2 regions of the Streptomyces sp. NPDC059224 genome follow, and region 1 is predicted to be linked to the other one. Evidence: riboswitches for the same ligand, from Rfam matches in the RefSeq annotation. Region 1 holds a riboswitch; the other holds the start of a gene.
What was found. Region 1 has a riboswitch for glycine ahead of gcvP (aminomethyl-transferring glycine dehydrogenase). Riboswitches for the same ligand answer to the same signal wherever they lie in the genome.
Positions count from the first base shown of each region.

Region 2: another riboswitch for glycine. It lies ahead of gcvT (glycine cleavage system aminomethyltransferase GcvT); the one in region 1 lies ahead of gcvP (aminomethyl-transferring glycine dehydrogenase).

Region 1 is NZ_JBHZAN010000075.1:9,162-17,268, forward strand. It holds gene modA (molybdate ABC transporter substrate-binding protein) at 1-714, shown strand, start outside; gene modB (molybdate ABC transporter permease subunit) at 711-1,559, shown strand; gene ACFXI4_RS43685 (ABC transporter ATP-binding protein) at 1,556-2,689, shown strand; gene gcvP (aminomethyl-transferring glycine dehydrogenase) at 2,766-5,651, opposite strand; glycine riboswitch at 5,826-5,920, opposite strand; gene ACFXI4_RS43695 (PRC-barrel domain-containing protein) at 6,035-6,418, shown strand; partial or broken gene ACFXI4_RS43700 (DNA polymerase IV) at 6,328-7,869, opposite strand; gene ACFXI4_RS43705 (MerR family transcriptional regulator) at 7,977-8,107, opposite strand, start outside.
Region 2 is NZ_JBHZAN010000085.1:655-7,799, forward strand. It holds gene ACFXI4_RS44360 (enhanced serine sensitivity protein SseB C-terminal domain-containing protein) at 1-281, opposite strand, end outside; gene ACFXI4_RS44365 (enhanced serine sensitivity protein SseB) at 448-1,239, opposite strand; gene ACFXI4_RS44370 (AAA family ATPase) at 1,343-2,026, opposite strand; glycine riboswitch at 2,189-2,286, shown strand; gene gcvT (glycine cleavage system aminomethyltransferase GcvT) at 2,444-3,571, shown strand; gene gcvH (glycine cleavage system protein GcvH) at 3,702-4,079, shown strand; gene glyA (serine hydroxymethyltransferase) at 4,118-5,380, shown strand; gene ACFXI4_RS44390 (L-serine ammonia-lyase) at 5,437-6,804, shown strand.

The DNA of each region.
Region 1 (8,107 bases):
GCGAGGTCGGACACCTCCGCGTCGGCCTCGCCGAAGCTGTCGGGTTCGATCACCGTGTTCGCGGCGGCCTCCCTCAAGGAGAGCTTCACGACGCTGAAGGCGGACTTCGAGAAGGCCCACCCGGGTACGAGGGTCGACTTCAGTTTCGGCGGCAGTGACACCCTGGCCGCGCAGATCACCAGCGGGGCGCCCGCCGACGTCTTCGCCGCGGCCAGCCCCAAGACGATGGCGATCGTCACGGACAAGAAGGACACCGCCACCACACCGGCCACCTTCGTCCGCAACCAGCTGGAGATCGCCACCCTGCCGGGCAACCCCGACAAGGTCGCCTCGCTCAAGGACCTCACCAAGTCCTCGCTGAAGGTGGTCCTCTGCGACCGGACGGTGCCGTGCGGCGCCGCCGCCCGGAAGGCGCTGGACGCCAGCAAGCTGAAGCTGACCCCGGTCTCCTACGAGGAGGACGTGAAGTCCGCCCTCAACAAGGTGGTCCTCAAGGAGGCCGACGCCGCGGTCGTCTACAAGACCGATGTGAAGGCCGCGGGCGACAAGGTGGAGGGCGTCGAGTTCCCCGAGTCCGCCGACGCCGTCAACGACTACCCGATCGCCCTGCTGAAGGACGCCCCCAACCCGACGGTGGCCAAGGCGTTCATCGCACTGGTGCAGTCCGCCGAGGGCCAGCAGGTCCTGAACCAGGCCGGGTTCCTCAAGCCGTGACGAAGGCCGACGAGCCGGGCGCCGGAGCCGTCGCCGTCACGGGCGGCCCACGGCGCCGGCGCATCCGGTCGGGTGTGCCGCTACCGCTCCTCCTCCCCGGAGCGGTAGCTCTGGTCTTCCTCCTGCTGCCCCTGCTCGCCCTGCTCCTGCGCGCCCCCTGGGGCAGCCTGCCCTCGCTGCTGACCAGCACGGAGGTGTGGCAGGCCCTCCAGCTCTCGCTGCTCAGCGCGACCGCGGCGACGGCCGTGAGCCTGGTGTTCGGGGTCCCGCTGGCCTGGCTGCTGGCCCGTACCGAGTTCCCGGGCCGGGGCCTGGTACGAGCACTGGTCACACTTCCCCTGGTCCTCCCCCCGGTCGTCGGCGGTGTGGCCCTGCTCCTGGCCCTGGGCCGCAACGGGGTCGTCGGCCAGTGGCTGGACTCCTGGTTCGGGATCACGCTGCCGTTCACGACGACCGCCGTCGTGATCGCCGAGTCCTTCGTGGCCATGCCCTTCCTGGTGATCAGCGTCGAGGGCACGCTGCGGGCCGCGGACCCGCGTTTCGAGGAGGCGGCGACGACCCTGGGCGCGTCCCGTTTCACGGCGTTCCGCAGGGTCACGCTCCCCCTCGTCGCCCCCGGCATCGCGGCCGGCTCGGTACTGGCCTGGGCCCGCGCGCTCGGCGAGTTCGGTGCGACGATCACGTTCGCCGGCAACTTCCCGGGCCGCACCCAGACCATGCCACTGGCGGTCTACCTGGCCCTCCAGAACGACCCCGACGCGGCGATCGCCCTCAGCCTGGTCCTGCTCGCGGTCTCGATCGCGGTACTGGCAGGCCTCCGCGACCGCTGGATGACCGCCTCATGACCACCCCCGACCCCACACCACCCGCCGCCGCCGAAGGCCGGGCAACCTCCGCGCACCCGCCGTCGCACCCGCACGGCCCTGCCGGCCTCGACGCCCGCCTCGTCGTCACCCGCCGCGCCTTCCATCTCGACATCACCCTCACCGCCGCCCCCGGCGAGGTCGTCGCCCTCCTCGGCCCCAACGGTGCCGGCAAGACCACCGCCCTGCGCGCCCTGGCCGGCCTCACCCCGCTCACCGCCGGCCATCTCCGCCTGGACGGGACGGAGTTGGACCGCACACCCCCCGAATCCCGTCCGGTGGGCGTCGTCTTCCAGGACTATCTCCTCTTCCCCCACCTCACGGCCCTCGACAACGTCGCCTTCGGTCCGCGCTGCCACGGCGCGAGCAAGGCCGAGGCCCGCGTCCGGGCGGCCGCCTGGCTGGACCGCATGGGCCTCGCGGACCACGCCGGCGCCAAACCCCGCCGGCTGTCCGGCGGGCAGGCCCAGCGTGTCGCGCTGGCCCGGGCGCTGGCCACCCACCCCCGCCTGCTGCTCCTGGACGAACCCCTCGCCGCCCTGGACGCCCGCACACGCCTGGACGTCCGTTCCCAACTCCGCCGCCATCTCGCGGAGTTCGAGGCCGTGGCGGTTCTGGTCACCCACGACCCGCTGGACGCCATGGTGCTGGCCGACCGTCTGATCGTCATCGAGCACGGCTCGATCGTCCAGCAGGGCACCCCCGCGGACATCGCCCGCCACCCGCGCACCGACTACATCGCGCACCTGGTCGGCCTCAACCTCTACCGCGGCCGGGCCGAGGCCGCGGCCGGGGGCCATCTGGTCAGGCTGGAGACCGGCTCCGCCATCGCCACCACGGAGCACCTCACCGGCGACGTGTTCGTCGCGTTCCCGCCGAGCGCGGTCACCCTGTTCCGGGACCGCCCCAAGGGGGCCAGCGCCCGCAACGTCTGGCGCTGCGAGGTCGCCGGCCTGGAGATCCACGGGGACCGGATCCGAGCCGACCTGACCGGCGGCCTCGCCCTCGTCGCCGACCTCACCGCGGTCGCCGCCGCCGAACTGGACCTGCACCCGGGCACTCCGGTGTGGGCGACGGTGAAAGCGACACAGACCCACGCGTACCCGGCGTAGCGCCCCATGCGAGAGGCCCCGCCGGAGCGGGGCCTCTGTCACATCCGTACTACCGCACCACCGCGGACACCGCGGATCAGTCCTCGTACGCGTCCAGCGGCGGGCAGGAGCACACCAGGTTGCGGTCGCCGAACGCCTGGTCGATCCGGCGTACCGGCGGCCAGTACTTGTCGGCGGCGGACACCCCGGCCGGGAAGACGGCCTCGGCCCGCGTGTAGGCGTGCTCCCACTCCCCGCCGAGGGCGGCGGCCGTGTGCGGGGCACCCCGCAGCGGGTTGTCCTCGGCGGGCCACTCCCCCGCCCCGACCTTGTCGATCTCCGCCCGAATCGCGATCATCGCGGCGCAGAACCGGTCCAGCTCGCCCAGGTCCTCGGACTCGGTCGGCTCGATCATCAGCGTGCCGGCCACCGGGAAGGACATCGTCGGCGCGTGGAACCCGTAGTCGATGAGCCGCTTGGCGACGTCGTCGACGCTCACCCCGGTCGCCTTGGTCAGCGGCCGCAGGTCGATGATGCACTCGTGCGCCACCAGCCCGCCGGGGCCGGTGTAGAGCACGGGGAAGTGCGGCTCCAGCCGCTTGGCGACATAGTTGGCGCTGAGTACGGCCACCTGGGTGGCGCGCTTGAGCCCCTCGCCGCCCATCAGCCGGACGTACGCCCACGAGATCGGCAGGATTCCGGCGGAGCCCCACGGCGCGGCCGAGATCGGCCCGACACCGGTCGCCGGGCCCGCGGCCGGCTGGAGCGGGTGGTTCGGCAGGTACGGCGCCAGGTGGGCCCGTACGGCCACCGGGCCGACGCCGGGGCCGCCGCCGCCGTGCGGGATGCAGAAGGTCTTGTGCAGGTTGAGGTGCGAGACGTCGCCGCCGAAGTGGCCGGGCTTGGCGACCCCGACCAGGGCGTTGAGGTTGGCACCGTCGACGTACACCTGGCCGCCGGCCTCGTGCACCTGACCGCAGATGTCCGCGACGTGCTCCTCGAACACGCCGTGCGTGGACGGGTACGTGATCATCAGCACGGCGAGCTGGTCACGGTGGAGCTCGATCTTCGCCCGCAGGTCCTCGACGTCGACCTCGCCGTCCTCGGCGGTCTTCACGACGACGACCTTCATGCCGGCCATGACGGCGCTGGCGGCGTTGGTGCCGTGCGCCGAGGAGGGGATCAGGCACACGGTGCGCTGCTCGTCGCCGTTGGCGCGGTGGTAGGCCCGTACGGCGAGCAGTCCGGCCAGCTCGCCCTGCGACCCGGCGTTGGGCTGCAGCGACACCTTGTCGTAGCCGGTGACCTCGGCGAGCCGCTCCTCCAGCTCACGGATGAGCGTCAGATAGCCCTGTGCCTGCTCGGCGGGCGCGAAGGGGTGCAGCTGGCCGAACTCGGGCCAGGTGACCGGCTCCATCTCGGTGGTCGCGTTGAGCTTCATGGTGCAGGAGCCCAGCGGGATCATGCCCCGGTCCAGCGCGTAGTCCCGGTCGGCGAGGCGGCGCAGGTAGCGCAGCATCGCGGTCTCGGAGCGGTGCTCGTGGAAGACCGGGTGGCCCAGGTAGCCGTCCTCGCGCAGCAGCGCCTCGGGCAGCGTGTCCGCGGCGGCCTCGTCCAGCGCCTCGACGTCGCCTCCGACCCCGAAAGCCGCCCACACGGCACCCAGCTGGGCCCGCGTGGTGGTCTCGTCGCAGGCCATGGAGACGTGGTCGGCGTCCACCAGCCGCAGGTTCACGCCGCCCTGGCGGGCGGCCGCGACGACCTCGGCGGCCTTGCCGGGCACGCGTGCGGTGAGGGTGTCGAAGTAGGCACCGTGCACGATCTCGACCCCGCCGGCCCTGAGGCCCGCGGCGAGGATCGTGGCATAGCGGTGGGTCCGCTGCGCGATGGCCCGCAGCCCCTCGGGCCCGTGGTAGACGGCGTACATGCCGGCCATCACGGCGAGCAGCACCTGTGCGGTGCAGATGTTGCTGGTGGCCTTCTCACGGCGGATGTGCTGTTCACGCGTCTGCAGCGCGAGCCGGTAGGCCCGGTGCCCGTCGGCGTCCACGGAGACACCCACGAGCCGGCCGGGCAGGCTGCGCGCGAACTTCTCGCGTACCGCCATGTAGCCGGCGTGCGGCCCGCCGAAGCCCATCGGCACACCGAAGCGCTGGGTCGTTCCGACGGCGATGTCGGCGCCCAGCTCGCCCGGCGAGGTCAGCAGGGTCAGCGCGAGCAGGTCGGCGGCGACGGTGACCAGCGCGCCCAGCCCGTGCGCCTGCTCGATGAGCGGCCTGATGTCGCGTACGGCACCGGAGGCGCCGGGGTACTGGACGAGCACGCCGTTGATCTCGCGTGCGGCGAGGTCGGCCGGGATTCCGTCGCTGAGGTCGGCGACGACGATCTCGACCCCGGTCGGTTCGGCCCGGGTCTCGATCACGGCGATGGTCTGCGGCAGGGCGTCCGCGTCGATGACGAAGACACCCTTCTTGTTCTTGCCCATGCGCAGCGACAGGGCCACGGCCTCGGCGGCGGCGGTGCCCTCGTCGAGCAGCGAGGCACCGGAGGTGGGCAGTCCGGTGAGGTCGGCGACCACGGTCTGGAAGTTCAGCAGCGCCTCCAGCCGGCCCTGGGAGATCTCCGGCTGGTACGGCGTGTAGGCCGTGTACCAGGCCGGGTTCTCCATCACGTTGCGCAGGATGACGGGCGGCGTGAAGGTGCCGTAGTAGCCCAGTCCGATCATGGAGTCGAGCACCTGGTTGCGGTCGGCCAGCGACCGCAGCTCGGCCAGCACCTCGGCCTCGGTGCGCGCGCCCGGCAGTTCCAGGGTGTCGGCGTTCTTGATGACGTCCGGCACGGCGGCGGCGGTCAGCTCGTCGAGTGAGCCGTAACCGACCTGGGCGAGCATCTTGGCCCGGGCCTCGTGATCGGGTCCGATATGGCGCTGCTCGAAGGGGATTCCCTGCTCGAGCTCGGAAAGCGGAACGCGCTGGGCGGTCATTGCGGAGGCCTCCTGGTCTGACGCGACCTTCGAGGGGTACCCCGGCACGGGCACCCCGACGGCCTCCCCCTCTGTCATCTCAACCTGAGAGCTTCGCCGGACGCCCAGGGGATCCGGCTTTCACCGTCGGTGAGAGCGGACGCCGTCGACGCCCGCCCTGCTTTCCAGAGTGACCTCGTCCGTGCGGTACGTGAGCCTGAGAGATTCCGGGGAGGATTTGCTCCTTCGGCGCCTCCGGTCTGTCCGGAGGACTCTCCCGCGCGGGGTCAGCAGCCGCTTGCCAGCCTACCAGCGAGGGCAACGCACGGGTCTTCGAGTGGCCGCCTCCTTCAATGTGCTCTTTTGTAGTGCTTACGGATGAGTTGCGACCTAGTGGAGGGCCCGTGCAGACCGACATCGATCCGCGCAACCTGATCGGCCGCAAGGCGTTCGACCGCAACGGCACGAAGATCGGCACGATCGACGAGGTCTACCTCGACGACGCGACCGGGGTGCCGGAGTGGGCGGCCATACGCACCGGCCTGTTCTCGCGGGACGCCTTCGTGCCCCTGGAGCCGAGCGAACTGGTCGAGGGCACCCTCAAGGTCCCCTTCGACCGCGCCCTGATCAAGGACGCCCCGGACTTCGGGGTGGGCCGCCACCTCTCCCCCGAGCAGGAGCTCCAGCTCTACCACCACTACGGCCTGGACACGACGGCCGCCCCGCCCCCCGACGAGCCGGACCACCACTTCGGCAAGCTGGCGGGCACGGAGGACCCGGGCACCTGACCGGGCGGCGGGGCGCCGCCCGCAACGCCCCGCAATGGGCGCGGGGAACTGCGCGATCAGCCCCCCACCCGCCCGCACACACCGCCTGCCGCCACCCCGTCACCCGGTCGCCCCGACACCAGCGGCAACGGCTCCGCCGGTTCCAGCTCCGGGTCGTCGACACGAAACGTCCGCACCCGCCCCGGCTCCACCGCCCCCGGCGTCTCGAACCGCACCGTCACCCTCCCCAGCCCGCTCCCCTGCACCCATCCGTGCCCGTACTCGGCATGCCGCACGTCGTGCCCCGCCGGCCACCGCCGCTCGGCGGCCGGCTGCTGCTCGGCGACCGGCTCCGCCGCCTCCTCCTCCGCCGTCGCGGACTCCCCCGCCCCCTCCCCCGCCGCCGCCTGAGCGAACAGATCCTCCTGGGTGTAGTCGGCGAGCCCCGTCACCCCGACGCCCAGCAGCCGCACACCCCCCGTCGTGTCCACCGAGTCCAGCAGCCGCGCGGCCGCCTCCCGCACCACCGCCGGGTCGTCGGTCGGCCCCCGGAGCGTCTCCGACCGGGTGAGCGTCGAGAAGTCGTACCTGCGTACCTTCAGCACGATGGTCCGCCCCGACAGCCCGGCCCCGCGCAGTCTGCGCACGCACCGGTCGGCCAGCCGCCGTACCTCCATCCCCACCCGCATCCGGTCGTGGATGTCCACGTCGTAGGTGTCCTCGACGGACACCGACTTGGCCTCCCGCTCGGCGACCACGGGCCGTTCGTCCTGCGCCAGCGCCATCGCGTGCAACGCGTGCCCGTGGGCCTTGCCGAGCAGCCGAACCAGTTCGTCCTCGCCCGCCTCGGCGATCTCGTCGACCGTGGTGATCCCGGCCCGCCGCAGATGGTCCCCGGTCGCCGGCCCCACGCCCGGCAGGGTCCGCACCGGCATCGGCCCGAGCATCGCCCGCTCGGTGCCCGGTGCGATCAGCACCAGCCCGTCCGGTTTGGCCTGCTCGGAGGCGATCTTCGCGAGCATCTTCGAGGCGGCGAGCCCGACCGACCCGGAGACCCCTGTGGCGCTTCGGATGTCCGCGCGCAGCTTCTCCCCCACCAGGCGCGCCGACCCCGCGTCCCAGGCCACCTCACCCGCCTCCAGGTCCACGAACGCCTCGTCCAGGCTCAGCGGCTCCACCAGCGGCGACAGCTCGTGCAGCAGCGCCATCACCTGCTCGCTGATCGACCGGTACAGCCCGAAGCGCGGCACGAGGTAGGCGGCGTTCGGCGCCAGCCTGCGTGCCTGCGCCATCGGCATCGCGGAGTGCACCCCGAACACCCGGGCCTCGTACGAGGCGGTGGCCACCACGCCACGCGGTCCGAGGCCGCCCACGACCACGGCCTTCCCCCGCAGGCTCGGCTTGGATGCCTGCTCCACCGAGGCGTAGAAGGCATCCATGTCGAGATGCAGGATCGTGGGCGCGTTTCTCACATCTCCGATGCTGCACCACACCACTGACAACACCCCGGCACGGAACCGCGCCAGGGTGTCACAGAGGGCTCAGGAGGCCATGGGGGGAGCCTCAGCGCCTTGGCGCCTCAGACCGCCTTGTTGCGGCGCCGGGCCAGCTCGTCGGCGGGGTTGTGCCCGACGAGGGTCTCACCGGTGTCGACGCGCTCGCCGTGCAGCTGGGAGAGCGCGCTCTCCACGTCCCGCCAGACCACGCCGA
Region 2 (7,145 bases), on a different contig from region 1:
TCGAGGCCGTCGACCACCTCGTACGAACGGTTCCAGCCGCTCGCCGACAGTTCCTGGGCCGAGGTCACGCAGGGCGCGTAGCCGTGGCCCTCGACGTCCATGTTCCCGTACTGGGCGTCGGGGGAGCCGCCCTGACCGTGCCACAGGAGCATCCAGATCTGACCCGAGGACGGCGTGGCGAGGGCGCGGAGGAGTGCCTCGTAGGCGTCGTAGCGCCCGGGGGTTACCTGGCGCAGCATGTGCTCGACCTGTCCGGCCGCCGCGGTGCCGCTGGCGCTCACGTGTTACCGCCCCTTCATTTGTCGCCCCGCATTCGGGGACAGCTTAAGCGCCCGGGGGGAGGGGGCCGATGGTCCGTGCACGAGTGGGGGTTGCGTTGTGGCCGGGCGGGCCCGCGGGGGCCGCACCGCACATCGGCACGGCCCCCGCGCCCCTGGCGGGGCGCCTTCAGTGGCCGTACTGGTAGAAGGGCCGGACGTTCTCCCGCATCCAGTGGCCCACCGGGTCGTCGGCAACGTCGAGCAGGACCAGGTTCACCGGCCACCGCACCGGGACCCGGCCCAGCGCCTTGCCCAGCGCCTCCAGCGGCACCGCCCTGATGTCCCCCTCCCACTGCGAGAGTTCGACGCCCACGAACATCACGGGGTCGGCCGTCTCGACCGCGGCCAGGCAGCGGCGGGCCGTGGCGACCACGCCGGTCCCCGCGAACTCGGCGGAGGCCGCGGCCAGGAAGTCCATCGGGTCGTCCTGCCAGTCCGGTTCGAAGAGCCGGACCCGGCCGCCCGAGGCGGGGCCGTCCAGTTCGCTGCGGCCGCAGCGGCACAGCTCGGCGACCGCCTCCGGCGGCAGCGGGACTCCCACCACGCCCCCCGGGTTCACGGCGATGCCGACCTGCGGGGGCAGACCGCGGGCGAACTCGACGGCCGGGGCGATCGTGTACGACAGGTGGGCGCCGACCACCTGGCGGAACTGCTCCTCGGAGCTGAAGACCGGGACGTACACCCGGCCCTCGATCTCGGTGGTGGGCAGGTCCAGCGGGCCGCTGTGCGGACCGCCGCCCTCCGGCAGCGGGATCCACAGGAAACTGCGGCCGAGCACCTCGATGAGCCGGCCCGCGGCCGAGGGGACGCCGAGGGAGGCCGACAGGACCTCCTCCAGTTCGTTGCCGGGCCAACCGCCGTGCGGGTGGGGGTGTGCCTGTGCCGGGAAGTCCGCGGGAATGTCCGCCGGGAAGTCCATCTGCCTACCGCCTGCTGGAAACCGCTGCTGCTGAGTCTGAAAAGGCTAGCGGGTGGCTGTGACAATGCCTCACCCCGTGAGCCGATCCGCCGCCCGGGGGGCCTCACCCGGTGGGCTGCTCCGCCCTCCGGAAGGCGATCCGGCACAGCACGTCCGCCGCGTCCCGGTCGAGCAGGACCGCCGAGCCGACCCCCTGCGGCAGCCCGCCCTTCTCCACCGCGCGCACCAGGCGGGACGCGGCGTGGCGGTGGCGCAGGAAGGCGTACCGGGAGACGCCCCGGCCGCGCTCGCGCTGGCCGTCCAGCGCCGTGCCGGGCGTGACGTCCAGGAGCAGCAGGTGCAGGGTGCCGCCGCGGCGGCGGGCCGCGCGGGCCAGCCAGTCGCGCACCCAGGCCTGGGTCCCGCAGTCGTGCACCACGACGCCCTCGCCGGTGCGCAGCGCGCGGCGCAGTCCCGCGTAGTGGGCGAGGCGGACCAGCGGGCGGTAGAGGGCGTACGGCAGGAAGCGGGCCAGCCGGGCGTCCCAGCGGTCCCGGGTGTCCTGGGAGTCGATCCGGATGCCCTGGACGGTGCGGTGCATCAGGGTGGACTTGCCGCTGCCGGGCAGTCCGGTGACCACGACCAGGTCACGAGGGCCGAAGAGCAGACCGGGCGGGCTGCCGCCCGCACGGTCGCGCAGATCACGGACGACCGGTGCCGGCTCCGCGCACCGCTCGCGCGCGGGGGCCGCCGGCTGCCCGGACAGGGCGATGCCCGTCGTCGTCGCGTATGCCGTGGTCCTTGTCACCGTGACCGTCCTCCCTGGGGGTTCAGGAAAGGTTCTCCCCACATATTGTAAAGAGAAGGTAATCCCCGGCGTCTCGCGGTTCGGTCCGCTTCCGGCCACAGGCCTGTCACAAAGCTCCGCCCGGCATGCAATGATGTGCCCGCCAACTGCATACCGGCCGTTTGAATCCGCGCGGGAGAGTCCCCGGCAGTCTTCACCGGGGCGCCGAAGGAGCAAGTCCCTCCCTTGAATCTCTCAGGCCCCGTTACCGCGCGGGCGAGGCACATCTGAAAAGCGGGCCGCCGTCTCGGCGGTCCCACCCAAGGTGCAAGTCGTGACCACTGTGGTGGTCGAGGCGAACCTCTCAGGTTCCGATGACAGATGGGGAGGACAGACCTCGCCTGTCATGCCCTGGGATCTTTGGGAGACGACCGACCGATGAGCAGTTCCGATTCCGCTGGACTCCGCCGTACCGCGCTCGATGCCCTGCATCGCTCGCTCGGCGCCACCATGACCGACTTCGCCGGCTGGGACATGCCCCTGCGCTACGGATCCGAACGCGACGAGCATGTCGCCGTGCGGACCAGGGCCGGGCTCTTCGACCTCTCCCACATGGGCGAGATCGCCGTGACCGGCCCCCAGGCGGCCGCCCTGCTGAACCACGCCCTGGTCGGCAACATCGCCTCCGTCGGCGTCGGGCGCGCCCGCTACACCATGATCTGCCGGGCCGACGGCGGCATCCTCGACGACCTGATCGTCTACCGGCTGGCCGAGACCGAGTACCTGGTCGTGGCCAACGCCTCCAACGCCCAGGTGGTCCTCGACGCGCTGACCGAGCGTGCCGACGGGTTCGACGCCGAGGTGCGCGACGACCGGGACGCGTACGCCCTGATCGCCGTCCAGGGGCCGGAGTCGCCCGGGATCCTGAAGTCGCTGACCGACGCCGACCTGGACGGCCTGAAGTACTACGCCGGGCTGCCCGGCACGGTCGCCGGGGTCCCGGCGCTGATCGCCCGCACCGGCTACACCGGCGAGGACGGCTTCGAGCTGTTCGTGAAGCCGGAGCACGCGGTGCAGGTGTGGCAGGCGCTCACCGACGCGGGTGAGGGCGTCGGCCTGGTGCCCTGCGGGCTGTCCTGCCGGGACACCCTGCGCCTGGAGGCGGGCATGCCGCTCTACGGGCATGAGCTGACCACCTCGCTGACCCCCTTCGACGCCGGGCTCGGCCGGGTGGTGAAGTTCGAGAAGGACGGCGACTTCGTGGGGCGCGAGGCGCTCCAGGAGGCCGCCGACCGGGCCGCGGCCGAGCCGCCGCGGGTGCTGGTCGGCCTGGTCGCCGAGGGCCGTCGGGTGCCGCGCGCCGGGTTCTCGGTGGTCGCGGGCGGCGAGGTGATCGGCGAGGTCACCTCCGGTGCCCCCTCCCCCACCCTGGGCAGGCCGATCGCCATGGCGTACGTCGACGCGGCGCACTCGGCGCCGGGCACCACGGGTGTCGGTGTGGACATCCGGGGCAGCCACGAACCGTACGAGGTCGTGGCCCTGCCCTTCTACAAGCGCCAGAAGTAGACCCCGAGGCAGACCCAGAGGAGACACTGGGCGCGGCGGCGCGTGACCCTGCGCACATTTCCGCTGCTCACGTGTCTTTCCAGCAGTCCTCTTTCACCAGCACTCCCCCGCGTACAGGAGAATTCAGGCCATGAGCAACCCCCAGCAGCTGCGTTACAGCAAGGAGCACGAGTGGCTGTCGGCCGCCGCGGACAGCGTGGCGACGGTCGGCATCACGGAGCACGCGGCCAACGCGCTCGGTGACGTCGTCTTCGTCCAGCTCCCGGCCGTCGGCGACACCGTGACCGCGGGCGAGTCCTGCGGCGAGCTGGAGTCGACCAAGTCGGTCTCCGACCTCTACTCGCCGGTCACCGGTGAGATCACCGAGATCAACGAGGACGTCGTGGACGACCCGTCCCTGGTGAACTCGGCCCCCTTCGAGGGCGGCTGGCTGTTCAAGGTGCGCATCGCGGACGAGCCTGCCGATCTGCTCTCCGCCGACGAGTACACCGCCTTCACCGCCGGCTGAGGACCGCACAGACACCGGCTGAGGAGTCGTAGAAAAAGATGTCCGTTCTGAACACGCCCCTGCACGAGCTCGACCCGGAGGTCGCGGCCGCGGTCGACGCCGAGCTGGTGCGCCAGCAGTCCACCCTGGAGATGATCGCCTCGGAGAACTTCGCTCCGGTCGCGGTCATGGAGGCGCAGGGCTCGGTACTGACCAACAAGTACGCCGAGGGCTACCCGGGCCGCCGCTACTACGGCGGCTGCGAGCACGTCGACGTCACCGAGCAGATCGCCATCGACCGGGTGAAGGAGCTGTTCGGCGCCGAGTACGCCAACGTGCAGCCGCACTCCGGTGCCTCCGCCAACCAGGCGGCCCTGTTCGCGCTGGCGCAGCCCGGCGACACCATCCTGGGTCTGGACCTCGCCCACGGCGGCCACCTGACCCACGGCATGCGCCTGAACTTCTCCGGCAAGCAGTTCGGCGTGGTGGCCTACCACGTGGACGACGCCGGTCTCGTGGACATGGCCGAGGTGGAGCGGCTCGCCAAGGAGCACCGGCCGAAGGTGATCATCGCCGGCTGGTCGGCGTACCCGCGCCAGCTGGACTTCGCCGAGTTCCGGCGGATCGCCGACGAGGTCGAGGCGTACCTGTGGGTCGACATGGCCCACTTCGCCGGCCTGGTCGCCGCCGGTCTGCACGAGAACCCGGTGCCCTACGCCGACGTGGTCACCTCCACCACCCACAAGACGCTGGGCGGTCCCCGCGGCGGCATCATCCTGGCCCGTCAGGCCTTCGCGAAGAAGCTGAACTCGTCCGTCTTCCCCGGCTTCCAGGGCGGTCCCCTGGAGCACGTGATCGCGGCGAAGGCCGTCTCCTTCAAGGTCGCCGCCTCGGAGGACTTCAAGGAGCGCCAGCGTCGTACGGTGGAGGGTGCGCGCATCCTCGCCGAGCGGCTCACCGCGCCCGACGCCCGCGAGGCCGGCGTGAACGTGCTGTCCGGCGGCACGGACGTGCACCTGATCCTCGTCGACCTGCGCGAGTCGCAGCTGGACGGGCAGCAGGCCGAGGACCGTCTCCACGAGGTCGGCATCACGGTCAACCGCAACGCCGTCCCGAACGACCCGCGTCCGCCGATGGTCACCTCGGGGCTGCGGATCGGCACCCCGGCGCTGGCCACCCGCGGCTTCACGGCCGAGGACTTCACCGAGGTCGCGGACGTGATCGCCGAGACGCTGAAGCCGTCCTACGACGCGGCGGCCCTGAGGGCCCGGGTCGAGGCCCTGACCGCGAAGCACCCGCTTTACCCCGGTCTGAACAAGTAGTTCCCTGGTGGGGGCACCCGATGGTGTGTGCCCCCGCCCTTTTCCAAGGAGTTCCCGTGGCCATCTCGGTCTTCGACCTGTTCTCGATCGGTATCGGCCCGTCGAGCTCTCACACCGTCGGTCCCATGCGCGCGGCCCGCATGTTCGCCCGCCGCCTGCGCAACGAGGGGCTGCTGGACTCCGTCACCTCGATACGCTCCGAGCTGTACGGGTCGCTCGGCGCGACCGGCCACGGCCACGGCACCCCGAAGGCGGTGCTGCTCGGCCTGGAGGGCGCCTCGCCGCGCACGGTCGACGTGGAGGGCGCGGACGACCGGATCGAGACGATCAAGGCCACGAAACGCCTGTCGCTGCTGGGCGAGCACGAGATCGCGTTCTCCTTCGACGCCGACCTGAAACTGCACCGCCGCAAGACGCTGCCCTACCACGCGAACGGCATGACCCTGTGGGCGTACGACGCCTCTGGGACGGAACTCCTCTCCAAGACGTACTACTCGGTCGGCGGCGGGTTCGTCGTCGACGAGGAGGCGGTCGGCGCGGACCGCATCAAGCTGGACGACACGGTCCTGAAGTACCCCTTCCGCACGGGCGACGAGCTGCTGCGCCTCACCAAGGAGACGGGTCTGTCGATCTCCGCCCTGATGCTGGAGAACGAGCGGGCCTGGCGCACCGAGGAGGAGATCCGCGAGGGGCTGCTGGACATCTGGCGGGTGATGCAGGCGTGCGTGGGGCGCGGGATGTCGCGGGAGGGGATCCTGCCGGGCGGTCTGCGGGTCCGTCGCCGTGCCGCCATCACCGCGCGGCAACTGCGCGCCGAGGGCGACCCGTTGGCCCACGCGATGGAGTGGATCACGCTCTACGCGATGGCCGTGAACGAGGAGAACGCGGCGGGCGGCCGGGTGGTCACCGCTCCCACCAACGGCGCGGCGGGCATCATCCCGGCGGTCCTGCACTACTACATCGACTTCGTCCCGGGCGCCGACGAGGACGGAGTGGTCCGCTTCCTCCTCGCGGCCGGCGCGATCGGCATGCTCTTCAAGGAGAACGCGTCCATCTCCGGCGCCGAGGTCGGCTGCCAGGGCGAGGTCGGCTCGGCCTGCTCGATGGCGGCGGGCGCGCTGGCCGAGGTGCTCGGCGGCTCCCCGGAACAGGTCGAGAACGCGGCCGAGATCGGCATGGAGCACAACCTCGGCCTCACCTGCGACCCGGTCGGCGGCCTGGTCCAGATCCCCTGCATCGAACGCAACGGCATGGCCGCGGTCAAGGCGGTCACCGCGGCCCGCATGGCCATGCGCGGCGACGGCTCCCACAAGGTGTCCCTGGACAAGGTCATCAAGACCATGAAGGACACCGGCGCCGACATGAGCGTCAAGTACAAGGAGACGGCGCGGGGCGGGCTGGCTGTGAACATCATCGAGTGCTAGGGGAACAGACCCTGAACAGCGCGTTCGTGTCTTTCAGTGCTGTCAGGGCCTTCCCTGCTTACGCGGCGGAAAGTCCCCGGAAAGTCCCTGGGACAGACTTGAAAGTCCCCGAAAAGTCCCCAGGATGTCCCCGCCGAACGCCCTTCATCGAGGTTGCTCATGGGCGGCTTCAGGACCGGCCCTGCGGCCCTTAGACCGTCTTGAGGTATGAAACGGAACCGTGTATGCCAGGCGGCGCGACCTACGCATTACGAGGCCACCAGTGATCGTTCCGCCTGATGACGGCTGGCGCTGCGGGATGCTATCGTGCCTGATCAGAGCACATGCACGCCTGATCAGAC